DNA from 3 places in the Pseudomonas sichuanensis genome. Region 1 is predicted to be linked to each of the others. Evidence: predicted binding sites of a transcription regulator. Region 1 holds the regulator's gene; each other region holds the start of a gene.
The links. The regulator sigma-54, encoded in region 1, starts transcription at its own class of promoters, with help from an activator protein. The targets are predictions, from matches to a motif close to ANTGGCATNNANNTTGCTNT.
Positions count from the first base shown of each region.

Region 1 (10,366 bases):
ACCGAGCGGTGATGGCCGCCAGTGCAGCCGATGGCGATGGTGACATAGGCGCGGTTGCTGGCGGCGAAGCGGGGCAGCCATTTAAGCAAGTAGCTGGAGATGTCCTGGAACATCTCGTCGACGTCCGGCTGGGCGGCCAGGTAGTCGATCACCGGCTGTTCGAGCCCGGAGTGGTCACGAAGTTCCGGCTTCCAATAAGGGTTGGGCAGGCAGCGCACGTCGAATACCACATCGGCATCCACTGGCATGCCTCGCTTGAAACCGAAGGATTCGACCAGAAAGGCGGTGCCGGGCTCGGGCTGGTTGAGCAGCCGCAGCTTGATCGAGTCGCGCAGTTGGTAGAGGTTCAGCCGGGTGGTGTCGATCTTCAGGTCGGCCAGGTCAGCGATGGGGCCCAGCAGCTCGCTTTCTACCCGGATGGCCTCGGCCAGCGAACGGTTGGCGTTGGTCAGCGGGTGGCGGCGGCGGGTCTCGGAAAAGCGCTTGAGCAGGGTTTCTTCGTCAGCGTCCAGATACAGCACATCGCACTGGATATGCCGGGAACGTGCCTCTTCCAGCAGTTCGGGGAAGCGCGTCAGGTGGCTGGGCAGGTTGCGCGCATCGATGGAGACAGCCACTTTGGGCTGTTGCAACTCGGTGTTGATCAGCGCGTTTTCCGCCAACTGCGGCAACAACCCGGCAGGCAGGTTGTCGATGCAGTAGTAGCCATTGTCTTCCAGCACGTCGAGGGCGGTGCTTTTACCCGAGCCGGAGCGGCCGCTGACGATGATCAGGCGCATGTTCAGGCCTCGTTCTGGACGTCCAGGACCACCTGGTAGAGCGCTTCGTTGCTGTTGGCAGCACGCAGGCGCTTACGCACATCCTCGCGATCGAGCATGCTGGCGATCTGGCGCAGCAATTCAAGGTGCGCATCGGTCGCGGCTTCGGGGACCAGCAGGACGAACAGCAGGTCCACGGGCGCGCCATCGATGGCGTCGTAATCGATGGGAGCTTCCAGGTGCAGCAGGGCACTGACGGGCGCTGAGCAACCCTCGAGCCTGCAGTGGGGAATGGCGATGCCATTGCCAAAACCGGTGGAGCCGAGCTTTTCGCGGGCAATCAGCTTCTCGAAGACGTCTTGCATCTCGAGCTCTGGGATTTGCTCGGCAATTACAGTGGCGACCTTTTCGAGGGCGCGCTTCTTACTGCCGCCCGGCACGTTCACGAGTGAACGGCCGGGGGTCAGGATGGTTTCAAGTCGGATCATGGATGAGGGGGATCAGCGGGCGGCTGCGCCTTGCAGCAGGCTTTGCTGTTTTTCCTTGTGTTTTTTCAGTTGGCGGTCGAGCTTGTCGGCAAGCGCGTCGATCGCGGCATACATGTCTTGGTGTTCGGCATTGGCAACAACTTCGCCACCGGGTATCTGGAGCGTGGCTTCAACCTTTTGCTGCAGCTTCTCGACTTTCATGATCACCGTCACGTTGGTGATCTTGTCGAAATGACCCTCCAGTCGGGCGAGCTTTTCGAGCACGTAATCGCGCAGTGGTTGGGTGACTTCTACATGCTGTCCACTGATGTTGACTTGCATACAGCTTCTCCTTTGTTGCCCGTGCATAAAGAGGCAGGTATTGCACCTGCCACTGAAACGCTATGGCTTACCCAGGGGCTACATCAGTCGCTTGCGCTCACTCGAAGGGGCGATGCCCAACGATTCACGGTACTTGGCGACGGTGCGACGGGCTACCTGGATGCCTTGTGCCTCCAGTAAACCAGCGATCTTGCTGTCACTCAATGGCTTTTTCTGATTTTCCGCAGCGACCAGTTTCTTGATGATCGCGCGGATCGCCGTGGACGAGCATTCGCCGCCTTCGGCAGTGCTCACGTGGCTCGAGAAAAAGTACTTGAGCTCGTAGATGCCGCGTGGCGTGTGCATGTATTTCTGTGTGGTGACCCGGGAAATGGTCGACTCATGCATGCCCACCGCCTCGGCGATGTCGTGCAGCACCAGCGGCTTCATGGCCTCGTCGCCGTGATCAAGGAAGCCGCGCTGGTGTTCGACGATCTGGGTCGCCACTTTCATCAGGGTTTCGTTGCGGCTTTGCAGGCTCTTGATGAACCAGCGCGCTTCCTGCAACTGGTTGCGCATGAAGGTGTTGTCGGCGCTGGTGTCGGCGCGACGCACGAAACCTGCGTACTGCGGATTGACCCGCAGGCGCGGCACGGCTTCCTGGTTGAGCTCGACCAGCCAGCGTTCGTTGTCCTTGCGCACGATGACGTCCGGCACCACGTATTCGGGTTCGCTCGACTCGATCTGTGAGCCAGGGCGCGGATTGAGCGTCTGCACCAGCTCGATGACTTGGCGCAGTTCGTCTTCCTTGAGTTTCATGCGGCGCATGAGCTGGCTGTAGTCGCGGCTGCCGAGCAGGTCGATATAGTCGCTGACCAGGCGCTGAGCTTCGCTCATCCACGGCGTCGAGGCCGGCAGCTGGCGCAGTTGCAACAACAGGCACTCACCCAGGGAGCGGGCGCCGATGCCGGCGGGCTCGAACTGCTGGATGCGGTGCAGCACCGCCTCTACCTCGTCCAGCTCGATGTCGAGCTCAGGGTCGAAGCCGGCGCAGATTTCTTCGAGGGTATCTTCCAGGTAGCCCTGGCCGTTGATGCTGTCGATCAGGGTAACGGCAATCAGCCTGTCGGTGTCGGACATCGGCGCGAGGTTGAGCTGCCAGAGCAGGTGGCTTTGCAGGCTCTCGCCCACGGACGTGCGGGTGGTGAAGTCCCACTCGTCATCATCGTTGCTGGGCAGGCTGCTGGCGCTGGTCTGGTAGATGTCTTCCCAGGCGGTGTCGACAGGCAGCTCGTTGGGGATGCGCTCGGCCCACTCGCCTTCTTCCAGGGTTTCGGTGTTGCCGGTGGTTTCCTGGAAGCTGGTGTCCTGGGCTTCGGCGACCGGTTTGCTTTCGGCGTTGTCCGCCATCGGGTCGCTGTTGTCGAAGTCGTCGCCGTCTTCCTGGCGTTCGAGCATCGGATTGGATTCCAGCGCCTCCTGGATTTCCTGCTGTAGGTCCAGGGTGGAAAGCTGAAGCAGACGAATGGCCTGTTGCAACTGCGGGGTCATCGTCAGTTGCTGGCCCATTTTTAGGACGAGCGATGGTTTCATGGCAGGGGCTTAATACCTTGTTAGCCGGCGCACATGCGCCATCTACTACCTGTAGGGCGCTGGGCGCCGATTTTAAGCAAGTTCGTATGCAACTCGTATGCCTGAAATTCTAGCGCTTGCCTAGAGCACAGTAACACTTAAGCCCTGAACGGGCGTGTGCGCCAGTGCTCCAGGCGGGCCTGGATCAGAGGCGGAACTCGTGACCCAGGTAGACCTCCTTGACCAACTGGTTGGCCAGGATGGTCTCGGCGTCGCCCTCGGCGATCAGTTGACCATCGTTGACGATGTAGGCCGTCTCACAGATGTCGAGCGTCTCGCGAACGTTGTGGTCGGTGATCAGCACGCCGATCCCCTTGTTCTTGAGGTGGTGGATGATCTGCTTGATGTCGCCCACCGAGATCGGGTCGACGCCGGCGAACGGTTCATCCAGCAGGATGAACTTGGGCGCAGTGGCCAGGGCGCGGGCGATTTCGACACGGCGGCGTTCACCACCGGAAAGGCTCATGCCGAGGTTGTCGCGGATGTGGCTGATGTGGAATTCCTGCAGCAGGCTTTCCAGCTCCTTGCGCCGGCCGTCGCGGTCGAGGTCCTTGCGGGTCTCGAGGATGGCCATGATGTTGTCGGCCACCGACAGCTTGCGGAAGATCGAGGCTTCCTGCGGCAGGTAGCCGATGCCGGATTGGGCGCGGCCGTGCATGGGCTGGTGGCTGACGTCGAGGCTGTCGATCAGTACCCGGCCCTGATCGGCCTGTACCAGGCCGACGATCATGTAGAAGCAGGTGGTCTTGCCGGCGCCGTTAGGGCCGAGCAAACCGACGATCTGGCCGCTGTCGATGGACAGGCTGACGTCGCGAACGACTTGCCGGCCTTTGTAGCTCTTGGCCAGGTGCTGGGCTTTGAGGGTTGCCATTTACTCGGCCTTTTTCTTCGGTTGAATGACCATGTCGATGCGCTGACGTGGTGCAGTCACGTTGCCGCCGCGGCCGGCGGTCGCCACCTGGGTTTTGGTGTTGTAGACGATCTTCTCGCCTTCGGTGGTGTTGCCTTCGTTCTCGACCTTGGCGCGGTCGGTCAGGATGACCATTTCTTTTTGCGCCTGGTACTGGATGGTCACGGCCCAGCCTTTCATCTTGTCCGGCTTGGCAGCGCTCTGCTGCTGCTCGAAGTAGGCCAGGTTGCCCACCGAGGTGACCACGTCGATGTCGCCGTTGGCGGCGCGGGTCATGGTCACGGTGTTGCCTTTGATCATCATCGAACCTTGGGTGATGATCACGTCGCCGGTGTAGGTGGCCACACCCTGCTTGTCGTCCAGGTGCGCGTTGTCGGCCTGGATGCGAATTGGCTGGTCACGGTCGTTCGGCAGGGCGAAGGCGCTCGCGCTTCCCAGTGCTACGCCCAGGCTGAGCAGAAGGGGGATGGTTTTAACGAGCCTCATACTGTCCTCTTACGTTAGAGAGCAGGTCCATCCTGCCTTCTTTCAAATACGCTTTCATTCCTTTGCCCGTAGTCGTGCCACCGGCGCCGTCGATTCTAACGGCTTGCTCGGTCTGCGCATATTGCTTCTGCGGGAACACGGTCATGCGTGTGCTGGTAATGATGGTTTGACGTTGCTTTTCGTCGGTGCGGGCAACCCGCACGTTGTCGATCAATTCGACTTCGGTGCCGTCCGGGTTGACCTCGGCGCGCGTGCTCTGCACATGCCAGGGGTACTCGGTGCCGCGGTACATGTGCAGGTCGGGTGTGGTCACCAGAGTGACTTCGCTGGCCTTGAGGTGCTCGACCTTGTCGGCGGTCATTTCGTATTGCAGCTTGCCGTCAGGCAGGAACTGCACGCTGTGAGCGTTGATCGCGTAGTAGTCGATGGCGCTCTCGTCGGTCTGCGCGACCGGCTTGTCGAGGAAGCTCTCGGGGCTGATGTTCCAGTACCCGACGGCCGCCAGCACGGCGGCTATCACGCCAAGCAGCGCGAAATTTCTGATCTTCTTGCTGAACATGGGGGGCCTTACAGGTAGTGGGCGTTGGCAGCGTCCAGGGTACCCTGGGCCTGCATGATCAGTTCGCAGAACTCGCGGGCGGCACCCTCGCCGCCGCGTGCCTGGGTGACGCCGTGGGCATGCTGGCGAACGAACGGCGCGGCATTGCTTACCGCCATGCCCAGGCCCACTCGGCGAATCACCGGCAGGTCGGGCAGGTCGTCACCCAGATAAGCCACCTGTTCGTAGCTTAGATTGAGTTCGGCAAGCAGGCCGTCCAGCACCACCAGCTTGTCCTCGCGCCCCTGGAACAGGTGCGGGATGCCGAGGTTCTTCGCCCGGCGCTCGACCACCGGCGTCTTGCGCCCGCTGATGATCGCCGTGGTGACCCCTGCGGCCATGAGCATCTTGATGCCGTGGCCGTCGAGGGTGTTGAAGGTCTTGAATTCGCTGCCGTCTTCAAGGAAGTACAGGCGGCCATCGGTGAGCACGCCGTCAACGTCGAACACCGCCAGCTTGATGGCCTTGGCGCGTTGCATGAGGTCCTGGTTCATTTACATCACTCCGGCGCGCAGCAGGTCGTGCATGTTCAGGGCGCCGGTCGGCCGGTCGCTCTGATCGACAACGACAAGTGCGCTGATCTTGTGGTCTTCCATGATTTTGAGCGCCTCGGCAGCGAGCATCTCGGCGCGGGCGGTCTTGCCGTGCACGGTCATGACTTCGTCGATGAGGGTCTTGTGCACGTCGATATTGCGATCAAGGCTGCGGCGCAGGTCGCCGTCGGTGAAGATCCCGGCCAGCGTGCCGTCGTGCTCCAGTACCACGGTCATGCCCAGGCCCTTGCGCGACATTTCGATCAGCGCGTCCTTGAGCAGGGTGCCGCGCTGCACCTGGGGCAGTTCGTCGCCGGCATGCATCACGTTCTCGACCTTCAGCAACAAGCGGCGGCCCAGTGCCCCACCGGGGTGGGAGAAGGCGAAGTCTTCGGCGGTGAACCCGCGCGCTTCCAGCAGGGCGATGGCCAGTGCATCGCCCAGGGCCAGCGAGGCGGTGGTGGAGGAGGTCGGTGCCAGGTTGAGCGGGCAGGCTTCCTGGGCGACGCTGGCGTCGAGGTTGACTTCGGCGGCCTGCGCCAGCGGCGAGTCCGGGTTGCCGGTCAGGCTGATCAACTGGATGCCCAGGCGCTTGATCAGCGGCAGCAGGGTGACGATCTCGGCGGTGCTGCCCGAGTTGGACAGGGCAAGGATGACATCGTCACGGGTGATCATGCCCATGTCGCCATGGCTGGCTTCGGCCGGGTGCACGAAAAATGCCGGCGTGCCGGTGCTGGCGAGGGTGGCGGCGATCTTGTTGCCGATATGCCCGGATTTGCCCATGCCGACCACGACTACCCGGCCCTTGCTCGCCAGGATCAGCTCGCAGGCCTTGACGAAGTCACCGTCGATGCGGGCCAGCAGTGCCTGCACAGCCTCGAGTTCCAGGCGCAGGGTGCGCTGGGCGGATTGGATCAGCTCGCTGGATTGGCTCATGTCGAAAACGCAATGCCTGATGAAAAGGCGGCGATTATAGCCGCAATGTGTGAAAGGCTCATCCATTCGATTGTCGTAAGAAAGCAACGCAAGGCTGTCGCCTGCCTGAACAGCCGGATTTGCGGCCTTGGGGGCGTGCCATCTGCGGTGCTATAGTTCGCCGCTGTTCGGCCCGCCAGGGACCAGTGTGCCTTCAAGATGAGGGCAGGCGTCCACGAAGACGAGGCTGCATTGCAAGGAGTCTAGATGAGTGTGGATAGCGCCTGCGCGGTCGAGCTGAAGGGAGTCACCTTCAAGCGTGGTTCGCGCAGCATTTTCAGCAACGTGGACATTCGCATTCCCCGTGGCAAGGTCACCGGTATCATGGGGCCCTCGGGGTGCGGCAAGACGACATTGCTGCGTCTGATGGGCGCACAGTTGCGGCCGTCCAGCGGTGAAGTCTGGGTCAATGGCCAGAACCTGCCCGCGTTGTCGCGTGGCGACCTGTTCGATGCACGCAAGCAGATGGGCGTGCTGTTCCAGAGCGGCGCCCTGTTCACCGACCTCGATGTCTTCGAGAACGTCGCCTTCCCGCTGCGCGTACACACCGAGCTGCCGGACGATCTGATTCGTGACATCGTCCTGATGAAGTTGCAGGCCGTGGGCCTGCGCGGTGCCATCGACCTGATGCCCGACGAGCTCTCCGGCGGCATGAAGCGCCGCGTGGCGCTAGCCCGGGCGATTGCCCTCGACCCGCAGATCCTCATGTACGACGAGCCGTTCGTCGGCCAGGACCCGATCGCCATGGGCGTGCTGGTCCGCCTGATCCGTCTGCTCAACGACGCCCTGGGTATCACCAGCATCGTGGTTTCCCACGACCTGGCGGAAACCGCCAGCATCGCCGACTACATCTATGTGGTGGGTGATGGCCAGGTGCTGGGGCAGGGCACGCCCGCCGAACTGATGGGCTCGGACAACCCGCGTATCCGCCAGTTCATGAAGGGCGACCCGGACGGTCCGGTACCCTTCCACTTCCCTGCGCCAGACTACCGCGCCGATTTGCTGGGGGCGCGTTGATGCGCAGAAAATCCTTACTCGAACGTATCCGTCTGTTTGGCCGCTCGGCCATCGACGTGCTGGCGGTGCTGGGCCGTTCCTGCCTGTTCCTTGGTCACGCGCTGAGCGGTCGAGGTGGTGTCGGCGGCGGCTTCCAGTTGCTGGTCAAGCAGCTCTATTCGGTTGGCGTGCTGTCGTTGGCGATCATCGTCGTGTCCGGGGTGTTCATCGGCATGGTGCTGGCGCTGCAGGGCTACAGCATCCTCGCCCGCTATGGTTCGGAGCAGGCCGTGGGGCAGATGGTTGCCCTGACCCTGCTGCGTGAGCTCGGGCCAGTGGTGACCGGCCTGCTGTTCGCCGGCCGTGCGGGTTCCGCGCTGACGGCCGAAATCGGCAACATGAAGTCCACCGAGCAGCTGTCGAGCCTGGAAATGATCGGTGTCGATCCGCTCAAGTACATCGTCGCCCCACGCCTGTGGGCCGGCTTCATCTCGCTGCCGCTGCTGGCGCTGATCTTCAGCGTGGTGGGTATCTGGGGTGGCTCGTGGGTCGCGGTCGACTGGCTGGGCGTCTACGAAGGCTCGTTCTGGGCCAACATGCAGAACAGCGTTTCTTTCACCGACGACGTGATCAACGGGCTGATCAAGAGCCTGGTGTTTGCCTTCGTCGTCACCTGGATCGCCGTATTCCAGGGGTATGACTGCGAGCCCACCTCAGAAGGGATCAGTCGTGCCACCACCAAGACCGTAGTCTATGCCTCGTTGGCAGTGCTGGGTCTGGACTTTATTCTGACCGCCTTGATGTTTGGAGATTTCTGATGCAAAACCGCACCCTGGAAATCGGTGTCGGCCTGTTCCTCCTGGCCGGGATCCTGGCGCTGCTGCTGCTGGCCCTGCGTGTCAGCGGGCTGTCGGCCAGCCCGAGCAGCGACACGTACAAAGTTTATGCCTACTTCGACAATATCGCCGGTTTGACGGTCAGAGCTAAAGTGACCATGGCTGGTGTGACCATCGGCAAGGTCACGGCCATCGATCTGGACCGCGACTCGTACACCGGTCGGGTCACGTTGCAGCTGGACAAGAACGTCGACAACCTGCCGACCGACTCCACTGCCTCGATCCTGACCGCCGGCCTGCTGGGCGAGAAGTACATCGGCATCAGCGTGGGCGGCGAAGAAGCGGTTCTCAAAGACGGCAGCACCATCCACGACACCCAGTCGGCGCTGGTGCTGGAAGACCTGATCGGCAAATTCCTGCTCAATACAGTGGGCAAGGAACCCAAAGAAGCGCAACCGGCTAATTAAGGAGTTTCCATGATTTCGATCCTGCGACGTGGCCTGCTGGTTCTGCTGGCGGCCTTCCCCCTGCTGGCCATGGCGGCGCCGGGGCAGTCCGCCCGTGATGTCATCCAGGGCACCACGACCCAGTTGCTCAACGACCTCAAGGCCAACAAGGCGCAGTACAAGGCCAACCCCGAGGCATTCTATACCGCGCTCAACAGCAACCTTGGCCCGGTGGTCGATGCTGACGGCATCTCCAAGAGCATCATGACCGTCAAGTATTCGCGCAAGGCCACTGCGGAGCAGATGCAGCGCTTCCAGGAGAACTTCAAGCGCAGCCTGATGCAGTTCTATGGCAATGCCCTGCTCGAGTACAACAACCAGGGCATCACCGTCGACCCGGCCAAGGCCGAGGATGGCGATCGCACCAGTGTCGGCATGAAGATCACCGGCAACAACGGTGCGGTCTATCCGGTGCAGTACACCATGCAGAAGATCGACGGCGAGTGGAAAGTGCGCAACGTCATCGTCAACGGCATCAACATCGGCAAGCTGTTCCGCGACCAGTTCGCCGACGCCATGCAGCGCAACGGCAACAGCCTGGACAAAACCATCGACGGCTGGGCCGGCGAGGTGGCCAAGGCCAAGGAAACCGCCGACAACTCGCCGGATAAGGAAGTCAAATGAGCGATGCCGTCGTGAGCATGTCCGAGCCTGGCGTTCTCTGCCTGGCCGGGGTGCTCGACTACCGCAGCGGGCCGGCCCTGCGCCAGCAGGGCAAGGCGCTGATCGCCGCCAGTGGCGAGCAGCGGCTGGTGCTCGACTGCAGCGCGGTGGTCAAGTCGAGTAGCGTCGGGCTGGCCCTGCTGTTGGCCTTCATGCGCGATGCACAGGCGGCTGGCAAGGCCTGCGAAGTGCACGGCATGCCTGCCGACATGCGGGAAATTGCCGGGGTCTATGACCTCGATGAAGTGCTGGCCGGTTGATGGCTTGCACCAAGGTGAAGGCCCCTCGGTCAGCGCATCCCGTCATGGGCTTCGCAGGCGAGGGGCTTTTTTGTATGATGGCCGACCCGCGCGCGTTGGGCGCCGATCGAGGTTGAGCATGCAGGCCGTAGAAGTCAAAAGCTTTCTGGAAGAGAAATTGCCGGGATCCCGGGTCGAAGTTGAAGGCGAAGGCTGCAACTTCCAGTTGAACGTGATCAGCGACGAGCTGGCCGGCCTGAGCCCGGTCAAGCGTCAGCAGGCGATCTATGCTCACCTCAATCCGTGGATTGCCAATGGCGCCATTCACGCGGTAACCATGAAATTCTTCAGCAGCGCAGCCTGGGCTGAGCGCACCTGAGCCAACTTGGCGGCGAGACACAAATGGACAAACTGATTATCACTGGCGGCCCACGCCTCGACGGCGA
Region 1 is NZ_CP087185.1:4,792,468-4,802,833, reverse strand. It holds gene rapZ (RNase adapter RapZ) at 1-779, opposite strand, end outside; gene ptsN (PTS IIA-like nitrogen regulatory protein PtsN) at 782-1,246, opposite strand; gene hpf (ribosome hibernation-promoting factor, HPF/YfiA family) at 1,259-1,567, opposite strand; gene LOY51_RS21685 (RNA polymerase factor sigma-54) at 1,646-3,139, opposite strand; gene lptB (LPS export ABC transporter ATP-binding protein) at 3,324-4,049, opposite strand; gene lptA (lipopolysaccharide transport periplasmic protein LptA) at 4,050-4,574, opposite strand; gene lptC (LPS export ABC transporter periplasmic protein LptC) at 4,561-5,133, opposite strand; gene LOY51_RS21665 (KdsC family phosphatase) at 5,142-5,666, opposite strand; gene LOY51_RS21660 (KpsF/GutQ family sugar-phosphate isomerase) at 5,667-6,641, opposite strand; gene LOY51_RS21655 (ATP-binding cassette domain-containing protein) at 6,888-7,697, shown strand; gene mlaE (lipid asymmetry maintenance ABC transporter permease subunit MlaE) at 7,697-8,494, shown strand; gene mlaD (outer membrane lipid asymmetry maintenance protein MlaD) at 8,494-8,979, shown strand; gene LOY51_RS21640 (MlaC/ttg2D family ABC transporter substrate-binding protein) at 8,989-9,642, shown strand; gene LOY51_RS21635 (STAS domain-containing protein) at 9,639-9,941, shown strand; gene LOY51_RS21630 (BolA family protein) at 10,060-10,299, shown strand; gene murA (UDP-N-acetylglucosamine 1-carboxyvinyltransferase) at 10,323-10,366, shown strand, end outside.

Region 2 (10,366 bases), 470 kb from region 1:
ATCTTACGAAGGTGAAACTTCAGGACTTCGCCTTCACGACCGTTCGCCTGTAGAAAAGGGAGGAAAGCTTGGCCCTTGACTACAAAATCGTCTATATCTTCTGCTAATTCGGTACGAATGGCTTGGTGCATTGTTTGTCCGACTCTGTGACCTTTGGCGTCACGCAGGTAGAATTCGACACCTTCAACTTTTTCGGCGGTGCCATCCCAATCCTGGAGTAATTCAATCTTCCAATAAGGTTGTGAGCGAAGCAGATTGGCAGGATTAAGTGCATGTAATATGCGCCCCACTGCATGGGTGGCATACATACCTAGCCAGCCGTTCTCGTTTTGTTCAAGCGTTGCTCCTATGTATTGCCAGGTATCTGCGGCATGGATCTGGTAGTGCAGGCGATTTTTTTTCTCTTCAAGGAAGGTGAACTCGAAGCGTAAAGGTATGCAGGTATTCTCTGTGCGCGTGCCTTTGGCGCAGAGCCAGCCATCATCTATCTCGAATCCAAAAACATCGCTGGTGGCGTTGTCGCAAACTATCTGGCCGTATTTACAGTGTAATTCGGCGGTGAATCGGGTACGCAGCATCGGATTCTCCTTTTGAACGGATCCCAATACGGGGTTCAGGAGTCGATAATGCTTTGAGTCTCAGGAGCGGGGAGCCTGGAAGAATTTCTGGGGTGCTCATGGTTTTTCACAAGCCAAGGCGTGCAGCTGGGCGTGTCAACAAAAACGCCACCCGAGGGGTGGCGTAGTCATGAGTCGAGGATGATTAGTAGTCGTCTTTGTCGAAGCGTCGTGCTTCGCGCTGCAACTGATACACGAAACTCTCGATCTTGCGCTGTGCCTGGCCGTTGAGGTTGTGGAAGCGTACGCCGGCGAAGGTGGTGTTGATGCGCTCTTCGAAGTGCAGGTGGCGCAGTTCGACCATGGTGTCGGCCAGGCCCAGGGGGGGGGCGGCCTTGAAGCGTTCGTACACCTGGCCCAGTTGCAGGCGCTCCTCGACGTTGCCTTCAAAGCGCAATTTGCAGCCGGTGGCAGAGATGTCCAGCAGCTTGCCGCGCAGTGCGCCGTTGCCTTTCAAGTGGGTGCCGTCGAGGACGATGTCGACCAGCTGCGACAGCTTGAGTGCAGCGCGGAAGGCGCTACGGCGCTGATGGTAAGTGACTTCGGTGGGCAGCGGGCCGCGATAGCAGCGATGGCCGTCGATCTCGGTGATGGTCAGTGGCGTGTCGCACTCCCAGGCGATGCGTACGCCGTCATGGAAGCCTTCGACGCGGAACGCTTCGCCGTTCTCGATGTACTTCTCGCCATCGCGGGGGATCATTTCATCCAGGGCCAGAACGCCGTTGTCGCGGTCGATGTGCACCACATAGCTCTGGAACCGCTGGCTGCGCTCATGGAAGCTGATGATCAGCGGGTCGTGGCTCTCCAGCAGCTGGCGCAGGTTGGCCGCGATTTCCAAAGGGGTAGTGAGCACCTTTGGTGGCTGGGGGGCATCGGTTTCATTGAACACGGGTTCTCAATCTCCAGGCAAAAACGACACACGCAAGTTACGGCATTTTGCCAGTATGCTCCGTGCCTTGAACAGGGAAAATCACACTTGGCTGAGCGCCCGGGGCTTGGCCATCGGCGAGGTGGTGCCACGGCTGTCGTACAGCGAGGGAGAATCGCCACCCATGAGGATGCTGACCTGATTGGCCGTGGCGCGCTGCTGTATCTGGATGACCTGGCCATTGGTCTCGTTGGCCTTCTGGCAGGCATCCATCAATGCGCTGAGCGCATCGAGCCGTTGCAGCAGGGCCTCGCCATTGGGCGACTGTGCGGCCATGGCCTGCACACCTGCGCGATCGGCGCTGAGGCCGATGTCCTGGAGCAATTGGCTGCGTCGGCGACCCTGCTGCTCGAGCAAGATGATCAACGACTGCTTGCGGGCCAGAATCTGTTCCAGCAGCTGCATGTCGCGCCCATGCAGGGCGACCGTCTCGCTCTGGAGCAGGTCGAGCAATTCCTGCGTTGGCGCGATGTCGTTTTCGATCAGTTGCAGCAGAGTGATGTCGTGCATGGCTAACTCTTGGCGTGTTGCGTCCTTGAAGTCAGCGCACCTGGAGGTTAGCGCTGGGCTTCGAAATCAAGCAGTTTACTGGCGACACGGTCGGCGTCGACCTTGTAGCTGCCGTCCGCGATCGCTTGTTTCAACTCGGCCACGCGGGCGCTGTTGACGGTCGGCTGGTCGCGCAGGCTGTCGCTGATCTTCTGCAGCTGCTGGGCTTCTGGGCTGAAATGTACCGCTTCCCCGCTGGCATTGGCGCTGGGCGCTACGCTGCTGGCGTCGGTTTTGTCGACGTTGCCAGGCGCGGCATTGCCACGAACGCCACCCGTGCTGGGCGGAGAATTATTCACACGACTGAAGTCGATGACCATGATCAAAACCTCTGGGTATTTGTACGCATACCCTGTTTTCGGCCAGCCCGAAAAAAACTTTAGGCAGGAATGCAGTGCTGCCTGGCAGCACGCTTGCGCACCCGATTCCGACACAGTTTAGGGGGAGCGGTTCCCTGCCGCCAGCCTTCTGTCATGATCTGGCGGTGAATATTGCTACATGGCCACCTCTACCTGCCCAGGCCCTGTGACCCGCGCTTTCACCACGCGCTTGGAGTTCAGGTTGCGCACCCGGATCTGTTCCTGCAGGCCGCCTTTGCTCAGGGCTTCGCCTGGCATGCGCACGCTGAGGGTGCCGCTGCGCGCGACAATCACCACGTGATCGCCTTTGCGCACCACCTCCGCCTGTTCCAGGTGTTGCTGGGTCAGTACCTGGTCAACCACTGTGGGGCGCAGCAGCTTCATGCCCACTGCCTGGTCCATTTGCGTCAGGTAGCCAGGACCCAGCGTGCCGACATCGCGTTCGCGCAGGGCAATATCGCCTTCGCCGACCACGCTTTCGCGCTTGAGCGGCCGGGTCATCACCACCACATCGCGCAGCAGCCGTACCTGGGCGGGCACGAAGATCGTCCACGGAGCCGCGCTGTCGCAGCGCACCTTCACTGTGACCCGGCCCAGCGGGGTCGGGCTTTCCAGTGATGCGTCAAGTTGCTGGCTGCACAGCGGCATGCGCAGGCGCGGGTCGAGCCGGTTGACCTGGATCTCGTAGCGGCCACCGGTCTGGGTGGTCGCCAGATAATCTTCCACGGTGAATTCAAGAAACCCCTGGGTGACACCGATAAGCTGTTCAGGCAAGGTGAATGCCTGCGCCTGGGTGCGAACACTGGATGCCATGAGGCACAGGGCTGCCAGTGAACCGGTCAGCAGGCGCGTCAGTCGTCGGGAAAATGTCGTTTTCGTATACATGGCGCTCAAAAAAGCAAAGCCCGTGCCGATTCGGTATACAGGCAATCGTTGGAGGGGTCCGGCATGGCTGGAGTGATGGATTCGGTCAACCAGCGCACGCAGCTGGTGGGGCAGAATCGCCTGGAGCTGTTGTTGTTTCGCCTCAATGGCGACCAGCTCTACGGCATCAATGTGTTCAAGGTCCGGGAGGTGCTGCAGTGCCCGGAACTGACAGTGCTGCCCAAGTCTCATCCGGTGGTGCGTGGGGTGGCCAACATTCGCGGGGCGACCATCCCGATCCTGGACCTGTCGATGGCAACGGGGTTGCCGGGGCTGAAGGAAGACACGCGTAACAGCTTTGTGATCATCACCGAGTACAACACCAAGACCCAGGGTTTTTTGGTGCACTCGGTCGAGCGCATCGTCAACATGAACTGGGAAGAGATCCATCCGCCACCCAAGGGGACCGGGCGCGATCACTACCTGACCGCGGTCACCCGGGTCGATAACCGCATGGTCGAGATCATCGATGTGGAAAAGGTGCTGGCGGAAGTGGCGCCGTCGTCCGAGTCGGTGTCCGAGGGTGTGATCGATGCCGAGGTGCAGGACAAGGCCGTGCTGCTGCGGGTGCTGACCGTCGATGATTCGTCGGTGGCGCGCAAGCAGGTCAGCCGCTGTCTGCAGACTGTCGGGGTTGAGGTGGTGGCGCTCAACGATGGTCGCCAGGCGCTGGATTACCTGCGCAAGCTGGTTGATGAAGGTAAACGGCCGGAGGAGGAATTCCTCATGATGATCTCGGATATCGAGATGCCGGAAATGGACGGCTACACCCTGACGGCCGAGATCCGCAGCGACCCGCGCATGCAAAAGCTGCACATCGTCCTGCATACTTCGCTGTCCGGGGTCTTCAACCAGGCCATGGTCAAGAAGGTCGGGGCTGATGATTTCCTGGCCAAGTTCAGGCCGGACGACCTTGCCCAGCGGGTAGTCGACCGGATCAAGGCAACGCATTGAAACGGCCGGGGCCAGTCCCCGGCGCTAGCGATTTAGAAAGAGGCGGCACCATTGTCTACGGGTAATTTGGATTTCGAACAGTTCCGGGTCTTCCTGGAGAAAGCCTGTGGCATCCTGCTGGGCGAGAATAAGCAGTACCTGGTCTCCAGCCGTCTCAACAAGCTGATGGAGCAGCAGGGCATCAAGTCGTTGGGTGAGCTGGTGCAGCGTATCCAGGCACAGCCGCGGGGTGGTTTGCGCGAGCAGGTGGTCGATGCCATGACCACCAACGAAACCCTGTGGTTTCGTGATACCTACCCCTTCGAGGTGCTCAAGAACAAGGTCATCCCCGAGTTCATCAAGGGCAACCCGGGCCAGCGCCTGCGCATCTGGTCGGCGGCCTGCTCGTCGGGGCAGGAGCCTTACTCCATTTCCATGGCCATCGACGAATTCGAGCGCGGCAACCTTGGCCAGTTGAAGATGGGCGCGCAGATCGTTGCCACTGACCTGTCCGGCTCGATGCTCAATAACTGCAAGACCGGCGAATACGACAGCCTGGCCATTGCCCGCGGCCTGTCGCAGGAGCGCCTGCAGCGTTACTTCGACCCCAAGGGTCCGGGGCGCTGGGCGGTCAAGGCGCCGATCCGCAGCCGCGTCGAGTTCCGCTCGTACAACCTGCTGGACAGCTATGCGCCCTTGGGCAAGTTCGACATCGTGTTCTGCCGCAACGTGCTGATCTACTTCTCGGCCCAGGTCAAGAAGGACATCCTGCTGCGTATCCATGGCACGCTGAAGCCCGGTGGCTATCTGTTCCTTGGTGCCTCCGAGGCGCTCAACGGTTTGCCGGACCACTATCAGATGGTCCAGTGCAGCCCGGGCATCATCTATCAGGCCAAGTAACGCCTGAGGCTGCAAGCGAAGGCCGGTGTCGTGAGACGCCGGCCTTTTTCATGGGCGCTACAAATGACGTCAATTTTTTGGTTTGCCGCTTTTGCCGGGTGGCAATTGCCGCTTGCCTGCTGCGCGGCGGAAGCGATTTGCCGCTTTTCTGGCAATGGCGGCAGGTCGAAAAGCCCTGGGGCCCAGTGAATGCGGGGCTTTGCAAAGCTGGCACAGGCCTTGCTAAAGCTTAGCCAACGAAATTCTGGTCACCTATGAAGGTTTCCCTGATATGAGCATCAGCTTCGACAAGGCGCTTGGCATACACGAAAAGGCATTGGGCTTCCGCGCCCAGCGTGCCGAAGTGCTGGCCAACAACATCGCCAACGCCGATACGCCGAACTACAAGGCGCGTGACATGGACTTCTCGTCCGTGCTCGCCGCCGAGGCCGACAAGCAGCAGAAGGGGCGCATCGCCCTGGACCGCACCAACAATCGGCATATCGAGGCCGAAGGGTTGGCAATGGCCGACGACACCCTGCAGTACCGTACCCCGATGCAGCCGTCGATCGACCAGAACACCGTCGATGCCCAGATCGAACAATCGAACTACACAGAGAACGCGATCGGCTTCCAGGCCAGCTTCACGTTGCTCAACAGTAAATTCAAAGGGCTGGTTTCGGCCCTGCGCGGAGAGTGATCATGTCCCTTGCCAGTGTTTTCAATATCGCCGGTAGCGGCATGAGCGCGCAGAACACGCGCCTGAACACCGTTGCCTCGAACATCGCCAACGCCGAGACCGTCTCCTCGAGCATCGACCAGACCTACCGTGCGCGCCACCCGGTGTTCGCCACCACCTTCCAGAACGCGCAGGCCGGCACCAGCCAGTCGCTGTTCGAAGACCAGGGCGAGGCCGGGCAGGGCGTGCAGGTCAAGGGCATCATCGAGGACCAGAGTAACCTCGAGGCGCGCTACGAACCGAACCATCCGGCGGCCAACAAGGACGGCTACGTCTACTACCCGAATGTGAATGTGGTTGAGGAGATGGCCGACATGATCTCCGCCAGTCGTGCGTTCCAGACCAACGCCGAGCTGATGAACACCGCCAAGAACATGATGCAGAAGGTGCTGACCCTGGGTCAGTAAGCACGGAGCCGCCATGACCACAACCAATACCAGTAACGAAGTCGGTAGTTCCTACCTGAAATCGTTGCAGAAGCCCGACAGCAAGAACAGCAGCACCACCGGTCAGGCCGGCAGTGCGCTGGGCAAGGATGCGTTCCTGCAGCTGCTGGTCACGCAGATGAAAAACCAGAACCCGCTCGATCCGCAGGAGAACGGTGAGTTCGTCGCGCAGTTGGCGCAGTTCAGCAGCCTGGAAGGTATCCAGTCGCTGAACGATTCGGTCAACGGGATCCTGACCGGCATTGGCTCGTCCCAGGCGCTGCAGGCCACCTCGCTGGTCGGTCGCTCGGTGATCGTGCAGACCGACAAGGCCGTGGTGGACACCACCGCCAGCTTCAATGGCCAGGTCGTGGTGCCGCAGAGCATCAGCGATGGCAAGGTCAGCATCAAGGACAAGGACGGTAACGTCGTCAAGACCATCCAGCTGGGTTCGCAAAAAGCCGGTACCGCCGACTTCATCTGGGATGGCACCAATGAGAAGGGCGAGAAAGTCGCCCCGGGCACTTACACCTTCACGGCTGAGACCACGGTCGAGGGCAAGGCCAAGACGCTGTCCACCTTGCTCCCGGCAAGGGTCAACAGTGTCAGCTTCCAGAACGGCAGCGAGATGATGCTGGACCTGGCCGGCATCGGCAAGATCGGCATCTCCAAAGTCACCAGCATCGGAATCTAACGCCGCAGAATCGGCACAAGGAGCGAGTCAATGTCTTTCAATATCGGCCTTAGCGGTCTCTACGCGGCGAACAAGGCTCTGAACGTTACCGGCAACAACATTGCCAACGTCGCCACCACCGGTTTCAAATCGTCGCGCGCCGAGTTCGCCGACCAGTATTCGCAGTCCATCCGCGGTACCTCCGGCGGCAGGACCCAGGTCGGCAGCGGCGTGAAGACCATGGCCGTTTCGCAGATGTTCAACCCGGGCAACATCAATGGCACCGGTCAGGCGCTGGACATGGCCATCGACGGCAACGGTTTCTTCGCCCTGAGCGACAACGGTTCGCGCATCTATACCCGTGCCGGCGCGTTCTACAGCGACAAGGACGGCTACGTCGTCAACTCCAGTGGTGCCAACCTGCAGGGCTATGCGGTGGACGCCAACGGCAAGGTCGTCAAGGGTGTGCTGACCGATCTGAAAATCGACACTTCGAACCTGAAGCCCAACCCGACCGGTCGTGTCTCCGAAACCGTCAACCTCAACTCCAGCGCCATCGCGCCGAGCGTGGCGCCGTTCGACCCGGCCAACGTCAACAGCTACAACTACACCTTCAACACCGATGTCTATGACAGCCAGGGCAACGCGCACCAGCTCAACCAGTACTTCGTCAAGGATGCCGGCACCAACTCCTGGACCATGTACACCACCATCGACGGTCGTAACCCGGCCGACCCGACCTTGACCACGCCGCTGGTCAACAAGCTGCCGTTCAATACCGACGGCACCTTGAATACCGGAGCCATGGCGGCAGGTCCGGTAGTCGGCGGCCTGACCATTGGTGCCGACAAGACCTTCCAGCTCACCGGTTGGGTGCCGGCGGAGAAGACTGCGGCGGGCGCCTGGGTTGCCAACGGCGCCACCGCGCGCCCGGGTGGCGTCACCCTCGATATGCTGGCTACCACCCAGTACAACTCGGCGTCGGCCACCACCGCCAAGAGCCAGGACGGCTATGCCACCGGTGAGCTCGCCGGCCTGACCGTCGACCAGAGCGGCAACCTGTTTGCCAACTTCACCAACGGCCAGGACAAGGTCATCGGCCAGGTGGCGATCGCCAACTTCGCCAACCTGCAAGGCCTGACTCCGGTGGGCGGTACGGCCTGGAAAGAGTCCTACGCTTCGGGCGTGCCGATCATCGGCGAGCCGGATACCGGCACCCTGGGCCGCATTGCCGGCAGCTCCCTGGAAGACTCCAACGTCGACCTGACCGGCGAGCTGGTCAACCTGATCAAGGCGCAGAGCAACTACCAGGCCAACGCCAAGACCATTTCCACTGAAAGCACCATCATGCAGACCATCATCCAGATGACCTGATGATCGTGGTTGGGCAAAGCCCCTGCTTGCAGGGGCTTTTTCACATCTGGCGGAGGGTGATGCCATGAGGACAGTGTCGAGGATTGTTGGGGTGCTGCTGGCGCTGCTGGTTGCGTCCTCGCTGCAGGCCGCGCCGGCGCCCTGGTACCAGTGGCAAAGCCTGGCGACCGGGCGCTACCTGTGTTCGGCAACCAACCCGGGCGATGGCTGGAAGCTGCACTCGGGGCCCTACAACAATGGGGCATGCCGTAATGACTGATTCGGCGCTTGCCGCCAGCGGCAAACATTCGCCGACAAACTGACGCTCAGCAGGCCTGCGCGGCCTTGAAAGCCCCGAATTGAAAGGCTTTGTCAGTGTGGTTCGATAATTGCTTAAGCCTTGCCAACGACAGCGCGGCAAGGTTCGCGCAGAGGAGATGCTGTGGACAAGATGCTTTATGTGGCCATGACCGGTGCCAGTCAGAACGCGCTGGCGCAGAAGGCCCATGCCAACAACCTGGCGAACGTTTCCACCAATGGTTTCCAGCGTGATCTGGAGCAGGCGCGTTCCATGCCGGTGTTCGGTGACAGCTTTCCGGCGCGAGCCTTCGCCATGAGCGAGCGCCCGGCCACCGACTTCAGCGGTGGTGCCCTGGTCGAGACCGGGCGTGACCTGGACGTGGCGGTCAGTGGCCAGGGTTTCATTGCCGTGCAGGCGCCCGATGGCAGCGAAGCCTATGTGCGTACCGGCAGCCTGAACATTGACGCCCTCGGTATCCTGCGTGCCGGCAATGGTATGCCGGTGATCGGCAACGGCGGCCCGATCGCGGTCCCGCCCGAGCAGAAGGTCGAAGTCGGTGATGACGGCACCATCAGCATTCGCGCCATGGGTGAAGACCCGCGGGCGCTGGCGCAGGTCGACCGGATCAAGCTGGTCAACCCGGACATCAAGGGCCTGACCAAGGGGCTCGACGGCATGATCCACACGGCCAACGGCCAGCCCGCCAATGCCGACGTCAACGTTCGCGTGGTTTCGGGGTTCCTTGAGTCGAGCAACGTCAATGCGGTCGAGGAAATGACCTCGGTGCTGGCGCTGTCCCGGCAGTTCGAACTGCACGTCAAGATGATGAACGCGGCCAAGGAAGGCGACGAAGCCATGGCTCGGGTTTTGCAAATCGGCTAATCACATTTGAACGGGTGCCGTAAAACAGGCGCACGAGGAGAACACTAGATGCTTCCGGCTCTTTGGGTCGCTAAAACCGGCCTGTCCGCCCAGGACACCAACCTCACGGTCATTTCCAACAACCTGGCCAACGTCTCGACCACGGGCTTCAAGCGCGACCGCGCCGAGTTCCAGGACCTGCTGTACCAGATCAAGCGCCAGCCTGGCGCGCAGTCCACCCAGGACAGCGAGCTGCCGTCGGGCCTGCAGGTCGGTACCGGTGTGCGCATCGTCGGCACCCAGAAGAGCTTCACAGCCGGCAGCCTGCAAACCACCGAGAACCCGCTGGACATGGCGGTCGACGGCCGTGGTTTCTTCCAGATCCTGCAGCCCGACGGCACCGTGTCGTACACCCGTGACGGCACCTTCCACCTGAACTCCGACGGCCAGATCGTCACCGCCAACGGTTTCGCTCTGGAACCGGCCATCGTCGTGCCGCCGGACGCCCAGACCTTCACCGTCGGCCGCGACGGCACCGTGTCGATCACCACGGTCGGCAACCCGGCAGCGCAGATCATCGGCAACATCCAGACCGCCGATTTCATCAACCCGGCTGGCCTGCAGGCGATCGGCGGCAACCTGTTCCTCGAGACCGCCGCCAGCGGCGCGCCGCAGGTCGGCACCCCGGGCCTGAACGGTTTCGGTACCACCCAGCAACAGACCCTGGAAAACTCCAACGTCAGCACCGTCGAGGAGTTGGTCAACATGATCACCACCCAGCGTGCTTACGAGATGAACTCCAAGGTCATCTCGACGGCCGACAAG
Region 2 is NZ_CP087185.1:4,324,596-4,334,961, reverse strand. It holds gene LOY51_RS19590 (hypothetical protein) at 1-578, opposite strand, end outside; gene LOY51_RS19585 (flagellar brake protein) at 763-1,506, opposite strand; gene LOY51_RS19580 (flagella synthesis protein FlgN) at 1,588-2,055, opposite strand; gene flgM (flagellar biosynthesis anti-sigma factor FlgM) at 2,103-2,414, opposite strand; gene flgA (flagellar basal body P-ring formation chaperone FlgA) at 2,589-3,338, opposite strand; gene LOY51_RS19565 (chemotaxis protein CheV) at 3,402-4,331, shown strand; gene cheR (protein-glutamate O-methyltransferase CheR) at 4,383-5,210, shown strand; gene flgB (flagellar basal body rod protein FlgB) at 5,482-5,889, shown strand; gene flgC (flagellar basal body rod protein FlgC) at 5,892-6,335, shown strand; gene flgD (flagellar hook assembly protein FlgD) at 6,349-7,047, shown strand; gene flgE (flagellar hook protein FlgE) at 7,078-8,400, shown strand; gene LOY51_RS19535 (hypothetical protein) at 8,474-8,659, shown strand; gene LOY51_RS19530 (flagellar basal body rod protein FlgF) at 8,822-9,562, shown strand; gene flgG (flagellar basal-body rod protein FlgG) at 9,611-10,366, shown strand, end outside.
Region 2: the regulator sigma-54 is predicted to act here: its motif matches at 5,417-5,436, upstream of flgB (flagellar basal body rod protein FlgB).

Region 3 (10,366 bases), 2.3 Mb from region 1:
TACACCCCGAACAGCCAGTTGAACGGCCGTAGCTGCCAGGCCCGCACCAGCGCGCCGACGATGCCCAGGGCAACGCCTGCGAGGGTGCCGATCGCGGTCAGTTCCAGGGTGAACAGCGCGCCCTTGAGCAGCAGGTCGCCCTGTTGCAATGCGGCGGCGAAATCGAATTGATAGGCCATCGTTCAAGCTCACTCGAAATCGGCGGGCAACGGTTGCTTGAGCCACTTCTCGGCATTGCGCCCAAGGCTGCCGTCGGCCTTGGCCTGCACCAGGATTTCATCGACCTTGGCGCGCAGCGCCGGCTGCTCCTTGGCCATGCCCACGTACACCGGCGAGTCCTTGAGTTTGAGCTTGAGCACCGGCACCTTGGCCGGGTTCTTCGCAGCAATGGCCGACATCACCACGCTGCCGCTGGCGATCAGGTCGACCTGCCCGGACAGGTAGGCGGCGATGGTCGAGTTGTTGTCTTCGAAACGCTTGATGGTCGCGCCTTGCGGGGCCACCGCGCTCAGCTCCATGTCTTCGATGGCGCCACGGGTGACGCTGATGGTCTTGCCGTTGAGCGCATCGAGGCTGTCGATGCTGCTGGCTTCGGGGCCGAACACGCCGAGGTAGAACGGCGCGTAGGGTTTGGAGAAGTCCACCACCTTCTCGCGCTCCGGGTTCTTGCCCAGGCTCGAGATCACCAGGTCGACCTTGCCGGTGGTCAGGAACGGGATGCGGTTGGTGCTGTTGACCGGGGTAAGGGCCAGCTTTACCCCGAGCTTGTCGGCCAACAGTTGCGCCGTGTCGATGTCCAGGCCGCGCGGTTTCAGGTCGGGGCCGACCGAGCCGAACGGCGGGAAGTCCTGGGGCACGGCAACCTTCAGCACACCGCGCTGGCTGATGTCGCTGAGGGTATCGGCGTGGGCGATCGACTGCATCAGGGCACTGCCACACAGCAGTGTGGCCAGCAGGCATTTGCGCATAGTGTTCATGGTCAAGACCTCGGGTGGTGATGGGCAGCTGTTTGCTGAACCCTTGCAGCCGACGTGCCATGACGCTGCAAAACACCGGGAAATCGCCCGCAGGCCTCGTGCTTGGCGGTATTACTGGTCTGAACAGTTGATACCCTGGGGCCCGGCATCCTGCCGATAAATCCCCGTTAAATGGCAGCGACCGCGCCGTTGCACCAGCACAGGGCCAAACTTGCGTGCACGGTGAAGAACGTCGTAAAACGGCAGCTTCTTTGATTGGATGGGTCTGTACCGATGCTCGACACCCCCCTTCGCGGCGCCGTTCCCGAACTCGCTTTGCAGGCCATCCAGCGCCTGATCGACGAGGGCGAATACCAGCCGGGCGACGCCCTGCCCGCGCAACGCGAACTGGCGCAGAACCTGGGGGTCAGCCGTGCGTCACTGCGTGAGGCCCTCTCATCCTTGAGTGCCATGGGCGTGGTCAGCGTGCAGCCGGGCAAAGGGGTGTTCGTCAAAGCGCAGAAAGCTGAACAGCCAGCCTCTGCTTCAGGATTTGCCTGGCCGTTTGCAGCCCAGGTATCGGCCGCCGATACCTTCCAGTTGCGCTATGTACTCGAAGGCTTTGCCGCTGGCCAGGCTGCCAATGGCCTGACCACCGAGGCCCTCGATGCACTGGCGGAAAATGTCGAAGCCATGGGCATCGAGTTGAAGGCGCGCAACTTCGAAGCGGCGGCGCGCCTGGACTTCGCCTTTCATCGGGGCATTCTCGAGGCCAGTGGCAACCTGGCGATGCTGCAGATAGTCATGGCCAGCGAGGCCATTTACATAGAGAGCCAGAAGTTGCCATTCATTCGCCCGGAACGGGCCATGGAAACCTGGAAAGAGCATAAGAAGATCCTCAACGCGCTGGCCAGGCATTCGGCCCCTGCCGCGCAGAAAGCCATGCAGGAACATATCCGCAGTGCCGCCTTGCGTACCGGGATCGTATTCTCGGCCTAAGCGGCCGCCCTCCCCGTATTGGTTCAAAAACACCAACGCCGGCCTGCCACGCCCCGTTTTGGCGCGGGCTCGCCTGGCAGGCCGTCAACACGCAAACAAACCCACCCCGCCTCCCCCAGCCAAAAGCGTCGCTTTATTGAATAAATAAAGCGCGCCAGCGATTGTTTTTAAAAATAATCAGCTGATTCGCGGCTTATTGGATTTCCGGCACTTCCATTGCAAAGACTTTGTTTACCTGCGCAACGCATCGCCCGCTCGATGCGCAGCAGGAAGTTGTCAACGCACACTGAGGTGCCGATAAAAACCAGAACTCATTTTTGCTCGCAGGATCTCGCATCGTGAAATAGCCAAGTTGCAGGAAAATGCCGTGGGTTTGTGCGGCAAGGAGTGCGGTATGTCCCGAGCTTTTTTCAATGAAATGTATGACGCCGACGGTGCCTGCCGTCCCCACTACCAGCCGTTTGCGCGCTGGCTGGCAGACACACCGCCCGAGTTGCTGGCGCAGCGCCGACGCGAAGCGGACTTGCTGTTCCACCGCGCCGGCATCACCTTCACCCTGTATGGCGACGAACAGGGCACCGAGCGCCTGATCCCCTTCGACATCATCCCCCGCAGCATCAAGGCCAGCGAATGGCAGAAAGTCGAGCGTGGCTGCATCCAGCGGGTGCAGGCGTTGAATCTGTTCCTGGCCGACGTCTACCACGACCAGCACATCCTCAAGCAAGGCATCATCCCGGCCGAGCAGGTGCTGGCCAACGAGGGCTACCAGATCGCCATGCAAGGCCTGAACTTGCACCGCGACCTCTACGCCCACATCGCCGGCGTCGACCTGGTGCGCGACGGCGATGGCAGCTATTACGTGCTCGAAGACAACCTGCGCACGCCCAGCGGTGTGAGCTACATGCTCGAAGACCGCAAGATGATGATGCGCCTGTTCCCCGAGCTGTTCGCCAGCCAGCGGGTGGCGCCCATCGACCACTACCCCAACCTGCTGCTCGATACCCTCAAGAGCGCCAGCCCGCTGGAAAACCCCACCGCCGTGGTGCTGACCCCGGGCCGCTTCAACAGCGCCTACTTCGAACATGCCTTCCTGGCCCGTGAAATGGGTGTGGAACTGGTGGAAGGCGCCGACCTGTTCGTGCGCGACGACCATGTGTTCATGCGCACCACCGCAGGCCCCAGGCAGGTGGACGTGATCTACCGGCGCCTCGACGATGCCTACCTCGACCCGCTGTCGTTCAACCCCGACTCGATGCTGGGGGTGCCCGGCCTGATCGCGGCCTACCGCTCGGGCAACGTGGTGCTGGCCAATGCCATAGGTACCGGGCTTGCCGATGACAAATCGATCTACCCCTATGTCGACGCGATGATCCGCTTCTACCTCGACGAGGAGCCGATCCTCAACAACGTGCCGACCTGGCAGTGCCGCAACCCCAAGGAGCTGTCCCACGTGCTGGCCCACCTGCCGGAGTTGGTGGTCAAGGAAACCCAGGGCTCCGGCGGCTACGGCATGCTGGTCGGGCCGGCGGCCACGGCGGCAGAAATCGAAGACTTCCGCGCGCGCCTCAAAGCCCGCCCCGAAGCCTACATCGCCCAACCCACCCTGAGCCTGTCGACCTGCCCGACCTTTGTCGAGAACGGCATCGCCCCGCGCCATATCGACCTGCGGCCCTTCGTCCTGTCGGGCAGCGAAACCCGCCTGGTACCCGGCGGCCTGACCCGGGTGGCGCTGCGTGAAGGCTCGCTGGTGGTGAACTCGTCCCAGGGTGGCGGCACCAAGGACACCTGGGTAGTGGAGGACTGACACATGCTTTCAAGAACCGCTTCGGACCTCTACTGGATGTCCCGTTACCTGGAGCGCGCCGAGAACCTGGCGCGCATGCTCGAAGTCAGCTATTCGCTGTCGCTGATGCCCCAGGCCGGGCGCAGCGACGGCCGCGCCGAACTGGCCATGTCGTTGCTGGCGGCCGGCACCCTGGATGACTACAACCAGCGCCACGCCGAGCTCGACACCGCGCGCATGCTGCATTTCTTCGCCTTCGACGAGACCAACCCCGGCAGCATCTACTGCTGCCTGCAGGCGGCGCGCACCAATGCCCATGCGGTACGCGGGCGGATCACCGGCGACATGTGGGAGAACATCAACGCCACTTGGCTGGAGATGCGCAACATCGCCAGCAACGGCCTGGCACGCTATGGCATGAGCCAGTTCTGTGACTGGGTCAAGGAGCGCTCGCACCTGTTCCGCGGCGCCACGGCGGGCACCATCATGCGCAACGACGCCTACTGCTTCATTCGCCTGGGCACCTTCCTGGAGCGGGCGGACAACACCCTGCGCCTGCTGGATGTGCGCTACGAAATGTTCGGCGAGGCATCGGAAGAGGTCAGCGACCACTCGGCCCGTGGCTACTACCAGTGGAGCGCCCTGCTGCGCGCGCTGTCATCGTTCGAGGCGTTCAACGAGATCTACCGCAACGCGCCCAGCGCCCGCCAGGTGTCGGAGCTGCTGCTGTTGCGCGCCGATGTGCCGCGCTCGCTGCATGCCTGCATCGAGGAGCTGGACCATATCCTCGCCGGCCTGCCCAGCACCAGTGGCCGCGCCTCGCAGCGCATGGCCGCCGAGCTCAATGCGCGGCTGCGCTACACCGGCATCGACGAAATCCTCGAAGCCGGCCTGCACCCATGGCTGACCGACTTCATCGAGCGCATTCGCCAGCTCAGCCAGACCGTTCACCACTCCTACCTGGAGGTCGTATGAAGCTCGCCATCCACCATGACACCCGCTACACCTACGCCAACCAGGTGAGCGCCAGCATCCAGTTCCTGCGCCTGACCCCGCAGAGCAACGCCCGCCAGCAGATCCTCGCCTGGCAGGTGCAGATGCCCAAGCAGGTGCGCAGCCAGCTCGACCCCTACGGCAACGTGCTGCACGTATTGACCCTGGAAGAGCCGCACAGCGCCCTGGCGCTGAGTGCCCAGGGCCAGGTCGAGATCGACCCCACGCTCGAGGTCGAGCACGACAGCCAGTCGCCCTTGCCGTTCCTGCGCACCAGCCGCCTGACCCAGGCCGACGCAGCCCTGATCGACTTTGCCAGGCAACACTGCGGCAGCCGCCGCGACCGGGCCGCGCTGGTCATGCTGATGGAGGGGCTGGCCGAGCGCATGCCGTACAGCCCAGGGTCGACGGCGGTCGACAGCACCGCTGCCGAGGCCTTCGCCGCCGGGGTGGGCGTGTGCCAGGACCACACCCATGCCTTCCTCGCCTGCGCCCGCAGCCTGGGCATCCCGGCGCGTTACGTGTCCGGCTACCTGTGCACCGAGGATGCCAGCCACCTGGCCAGCCACGCCTGGGCCGAGGCCTGGCTGGGCGATGGCTGGTACAGCTTCGATGTAACCAATCGTCTGGCCAGGCCCGATCGCCACCTGAAACTGGCGGTGGGCCTGGACTACCTCGACGCCTGTCCGGTCCGCGGCATGCGCCGGGGCGGCGGCGCCGAGTCGATGCTGGCGCAGGTCCAGGTCCGGTCGCTGCTGCAGGGGCAGCAACAGTAAGCCAAGCCCCCACCGACCCCGTCGTTGCAGTGACGCCGGGGTCATTCAACCTACACAGGTAAACCACATGACGTACTGCGTGGCCATGCACCTGGCCGACGGGCTGGTGTTTGTCTCCGATTCGCGCACCAACGCCGGGATCGACCAGATCTCGACCTTTCGCAAACTGTTCATTTTCAGCACCCCCGGCGAGCGGTTGATCGTCCTGCAGAGCGCGGGCAACCTGGCCACCTCGCAATCGGTGGTCAACCTGCTGCGCCAGCGCTGCAACGGCACGGGCAGCCATCTGCTGAACGTGCGCACGCTGTACGACGCGACCGTGCTGGTGGCCGCGACCATTCGCGAGGTGGTCACCCGCGACCGCAGCAAGCTGGCGAGCAAGGTCGACCTGAGCTGCTCGTTGCTGGTGGGCGGGCAAATTGCCGGTGGGCCCATGGGGGTCTACAGCGTGTATCCGCAAGGCAACTTCATTCAGGCCACAGAGGACACACCGTTCCTGCAACTGGGCGAAAGCAAGTACGGCAAGCCGATCCTCGACCGCAACCTGACCTACCGCACGTCACTGGACGAGGCATTGCGCTGTGGGTTGATCTCGTTCGACTCGACCATCCGCAGCAACCTGTCGGTGGGCATGCCGCTGGATTTGCTGGTGTATCGCAAGGATGCGTTCGGGCCGACCCAGAGTTATCGCATTACCCAGGATGATCCTTACTACAGCCAGATTCGCAGCCAGTGGTGTGCGGGGTTGCGGGATTTGCTGGGCGAATTGCCGGCGCCGCCTGGGGAGTACATGGGGTGACCGTTCGCAGGTTTCGGTGAACGGCTGCTAATGCTGGGGGGGCGCTTTGCGCCCCTATCGCGACACAAGGCCGCTCCTACAGGGGATCGCGGTCGCCTGTAGGAGCGGCCTTGTGTCGCGATAGGGCTGCGCAGCAGCCCCGGCAATCACAAGCCAAATGCAAAACCTATCCCTAACGCAACAACACCTGAATCTGCTCATGCAGCGTATCCAGGTCGAACGGCTTGGCCAGGATCGGCGCCTTGCGCGCGATCGGGCTGCCCGACTCGAGGATCTCCGCCGGGTAGCCACTGATGAAGATAACCTTCAGCTCAGGCCGCAACTTCACCGCAGGCTCGGCAATCTCCACCCCGGTGATGCCGCCCGGCAGGCGAAAGTCGGTGACCATCAGGTCCAGGTGCGGTTTGCTGGCCAGGATCGCGAACGCCTGTTCGCCGTCTTCGGCCACCAGCACGTGGTAGCCCTCGCCCGCCAGGTAATCGCGCAGGATCATGCGGATCGCCGGTTCGTCCTCGACGATCAATACGACATCTTGTGCATCTTCGCTCATGACAACGCCTTCACATTCAACTCAGTTGGCAATCAGACCCCAGCACTACGCCGAGGTTGCCTGTGTGTGGTCGCTTTGCTGCTGCACCCTTGGCAACGGCAGGTAGACGCTGAAGGTGGCACCGCTGCCCTCGCTGCTGTCGACCTGGATCCGCCCGCCATGGGCCAGTACGATCTGCTCGGAAATATACAGCCCCAGGCCCAGCCCGCCGCTGGCCTGCTGGGCGGCGACGCGCTCGAACTGCTGGAAGATCCGCTGCTGGTTCTGCGCACTGATGCCGATGCCTGAATCCTGCACCTGCACGCAGGCCATGGCGCCATCCTCGAACAAACGCACCTGCACCGGCTTGCGCTCGCCATAGCGCAAGGCATTGGACAGCAGGTTGGCCAGCACTTGCTCAATGCGAAACTCGTCCCACTCGCCGTGCAGGGTCTGGCAACGCTGCAGTTCGATATGGGTTTCAAGAGCTCCGGCCTGGGCGCTGAAGTTCTGCACCAGGCCTTGCACCAGCTGGCCGAGGTCGAAGGCCTTGGGCCGGATCGACAGCTTGCCGGTGCGGATGCGCGACACGTCGAGCATGTCCTCGACCAGGCGGATCAGGCTGTTGATCTGCCGTTCGTCACGCTCGACCATGGCCTTGAGCTTGTCTTCGCTGAACGCCGCCAGGTTGCCGCGCGACAGGTGCATGCGGCGCAGCTGGGTTTCCAGGATCAGGCCGTTGAGCGGGGTACGCACTTCGTGGGAGACGATCGACATGAAGTCGTCGCGCATGCGCACCGCCCGTTCCAGCTCGCCGCGCGCCACCTGCAACTGCGCCAGCAGTTGCTCCTGTTCGGCGCGGCTGTGTTCCAGTGCCTGCAACTGCCGGTCGAGGGCCTTGCGCTGGCGGAACAGGTCGATGAACACCGACACCTTGCTCTTCACCGCGACTGTATCCAGCGGCTTGTGCAGGAAGTCCACCGCGCCGCTTTCATAACCCTTGAAGGCGTAATTCATTTCGCGCCCGGCAGCCGTGACGAAGACGATGGGCACGTTGCGGGTCTTCTCCATGCCGCGCATCAGCTCGGCCAGTTCGAAGCCGTTCATGCCGGGCATCTGCACGTCGAGGATGGCCAGGGCGAACTCGTGGTCGAGCAGCAGCGACAACGCCTGTTCCGCCGACTGGGCCTGGTGGACCTCGCGGTCCTCGCCCTGGATCAGGGCACCGAGGGCCAGCAGGTTTTCCGGCAGGTCGTCGACGATCAGCAGTTTGGCAGTGATGTTGCTTAACATGCGTGGGGTTCCAAGGTGGCGAGCAACTGCCCGATACCGCTCAGGGAAAGGATATGGTCGGGGCGGTGCAGGGCCAGGGCGGCCTCCGGCATCAGCGCGACCTGCGCATCGCGAGGGTCCTGGACCACGGTCCGGCCGCCCCTTTGTTTGATCTGTAACAGCCCACGGGCGCCGTCTTCGTTGGCACCGGTCAGCAGTATACCGAGCAGGCCCGGGCCATAGGCATCCGCCGCCGAGGCGAACAGGTAGTCGATGGCCGGCCGGGAAAAATGCACCGGCTCTTCCTGGCTGAGGGACAACGTCAGGTCCTGCTCCACCGACAGGTGGTAACGGGGCCCGGCGACGTAGATCAGCCCCGCTTCGATCTGTGCCTTGTCGCAGGCTTCGCGTACCGGGCGGTGCAGGCGGCGCTGCAGCACTTCGGCCAGCTGGCTGTGGCGGTTGTCCGGCAAGTGCAGCACGCAGATCACCGGGATGGCGAAACCTTGCGGCAACGCGCCGAGCACGCTGAACAGCGCGCTGACGCCGCCCGCCGAGGCGCCGATGACCACCGCACGCACGCCGTTCATGATTTGCGGTAGATCCGTTCAGGCCGCACCAGCGGCTCGAAACCGTCGCTGTAGGCCGAGAAATCCACCGATTCCTTGCTGCCCAGCACCAGGAAGCCGCGGTGGCACAGCGACTCGTGGAACAGCCCCAGGGCGCGGTCCTGCAGGGTCTTGTTGAAATAGATCAGCACGTTGCGGCACGACACCAGTTGGGTCTCGGAAAACACGCTGTCGGTGGCCAGGCTGTGGTCGGCGAAGGTCACGTTGTCGCGCAGGCTGCTGTCCATGATGGCGTTGCCATAGGCGGCGGTGTAGTACTCGGCGAAGTCGCGCCGGCCACCGGCCTTGCGGTAGTTCTCTTCGTACTCGCGCATGCTCTGCAGCGAATAGATGCCCTGCTTGGCGCGCTCCAGCGAGTGCGGGTTGATGTCGGTGGCGTACAGGATGGTGCGCTCCAGCAAGCCCTCCTCACGCAGCAGGATGGCCATGGAATAGACCTCCTCGCCCGTGCTGCAACCGGCGATCCAGATCTTGATCGAGGGCCAGGTACGCAGCAGCGGCACCACTTCGTTGCGCAGCGCCAGGAAGTGGCCGGGGTCGCGGAACATCTCGCTGACCGGGATCGTCAGGTACTGCAGCAGCTCCATGAACATGCCTGGGTCGTGCAGCACGCGCTCCTGCAGCGCGGTCACCGTGCGGCAGTCGAACTGGCGCAGGGCGTGCAGGATCCGGCGCTTGATCGAAGCGCCGGAGTAGTCGCGAAAATCGTAGCTGTACTTGAGGTAGATCGCCTCGATCAGCAGCCGGATTTCAATGTCGGTGTTGCGTTCACTGGTCAAGATTTCAGATTCGCTCCAATTGCGGCAGCCACACGCGGATCAGCGAGAACAGACGGTCCAGGTCGATCGGTTTGGCCAGGTAATCGTTGGCGCCGGCCTGCAGGCAGCGCTGCTGGTCGTCCTTCATCGCCTTGGCGGTCACGGCGATGATCGGCAGCTTGCGCCAGCGCGGCTGCTGGCGGATCAGGCGGGTGGCTTCGTAGCCGTCCATCTCCGGCATCATCACGTCCATCAGCACCAGGTCGATGTCGTCGTTGGCCTCGAGCACCTCGATGGCCTCACGCCCGTTGCGGCCGATCTCGACGATGGCGCCCTTGTGCTCCAGGGCGCTGGTGAGGGCGAAGATGTTGCGCACATCGTCGTCCACCAGCAGGATCTTGCGCCCCTCGAACACCTTGTCACGGCTGCGCGCGGTCTTGAGCATGCGCTGGCGCTCGTTGGACAGCTGCGACTCGACCTTGTGCAGGAACAGCGTGACTTCGTCGAGCAGGCGCTCCGGCGAGCGTGCGCCCTTGATGATGATCGAGCGCGAGTATTTGAGCAGGTCGGCCTCTTCCTCGCGGGTGAGGTTGCGCCCGGTGTAGACGATCACCGGCGGGAAGCTGCGGATGTCCTCGGCGGTCATGCGCTTGAGCAGCTCGTTGCCGAGCATGTCGGGCAGCTTGAGGTCGATGATCATGCAGTCGTAGATGTTCTCGCGCAGCAGCGCCAGGGCGTCCTGGGCCAGGGCCACGGCGGTGATCTGGATGTCGTCGTCGCCGATCAGGCGGGCGATGCTCTCGCGCTGCAGGTCGTCGTCTTCCACCAGCAGGATGTGCTTGAGCTTCTGGGTAAGCTTGGCCTCCAGGCGA
Region 3 is NZ_CP087185.1:2,472,890-2,483,255, reverse strand. It holds gene LOY51_RS11400 (amino acid ABC transporter permease) at 1-179, opposite strand, end outside; gene LOY51_RS11395 (transporter substrate-binding domain-containing protein) at 189-977, opposite strand; gene LOY51_RS11390 (FadR/GntR family transcriptional regulator) at 1,251-1,955, shown strand; gene LOY51_RS11385 (circularly permuted type 2 ATP-grasp protein) at 2,350-3,759, shown strand; gene LOY51_RS11380 (alpha-E domain-containing protein) at 3,763-4,713, shown strand; gene LOY51_RS11375 (transglutaminase family protein) at 4,710-5,507, shown strand; gene LOY51_RS11370 (proteasome-type protease) at 5,575-6,306, shown strand; gene LOY51_RS11365 (response regulator) at 6,479-6,856, opposite strand; gene LOY51_RS11360 (hybrid sensor histidine kinase/response regulator) at 6,902-8,128, opposite strand; gene LOY51_RS11355 (chemotaxis protein CheB) at 8,122-8,697, opposite strand; gene LOY51_RS11350 (CheR family methyltransferase) at 8,694-9,515, opposite strand; gene LOY51_RS11345 (response regulator) at 9,520-10,366, opposite strand, start outside.
Region 3: the regulator sigma-54 is predicted to act here: its motif matches at 2,170-2,189, upstream of LOY51_RS11385 (circularly permuted type 2 ATP-grasp protein).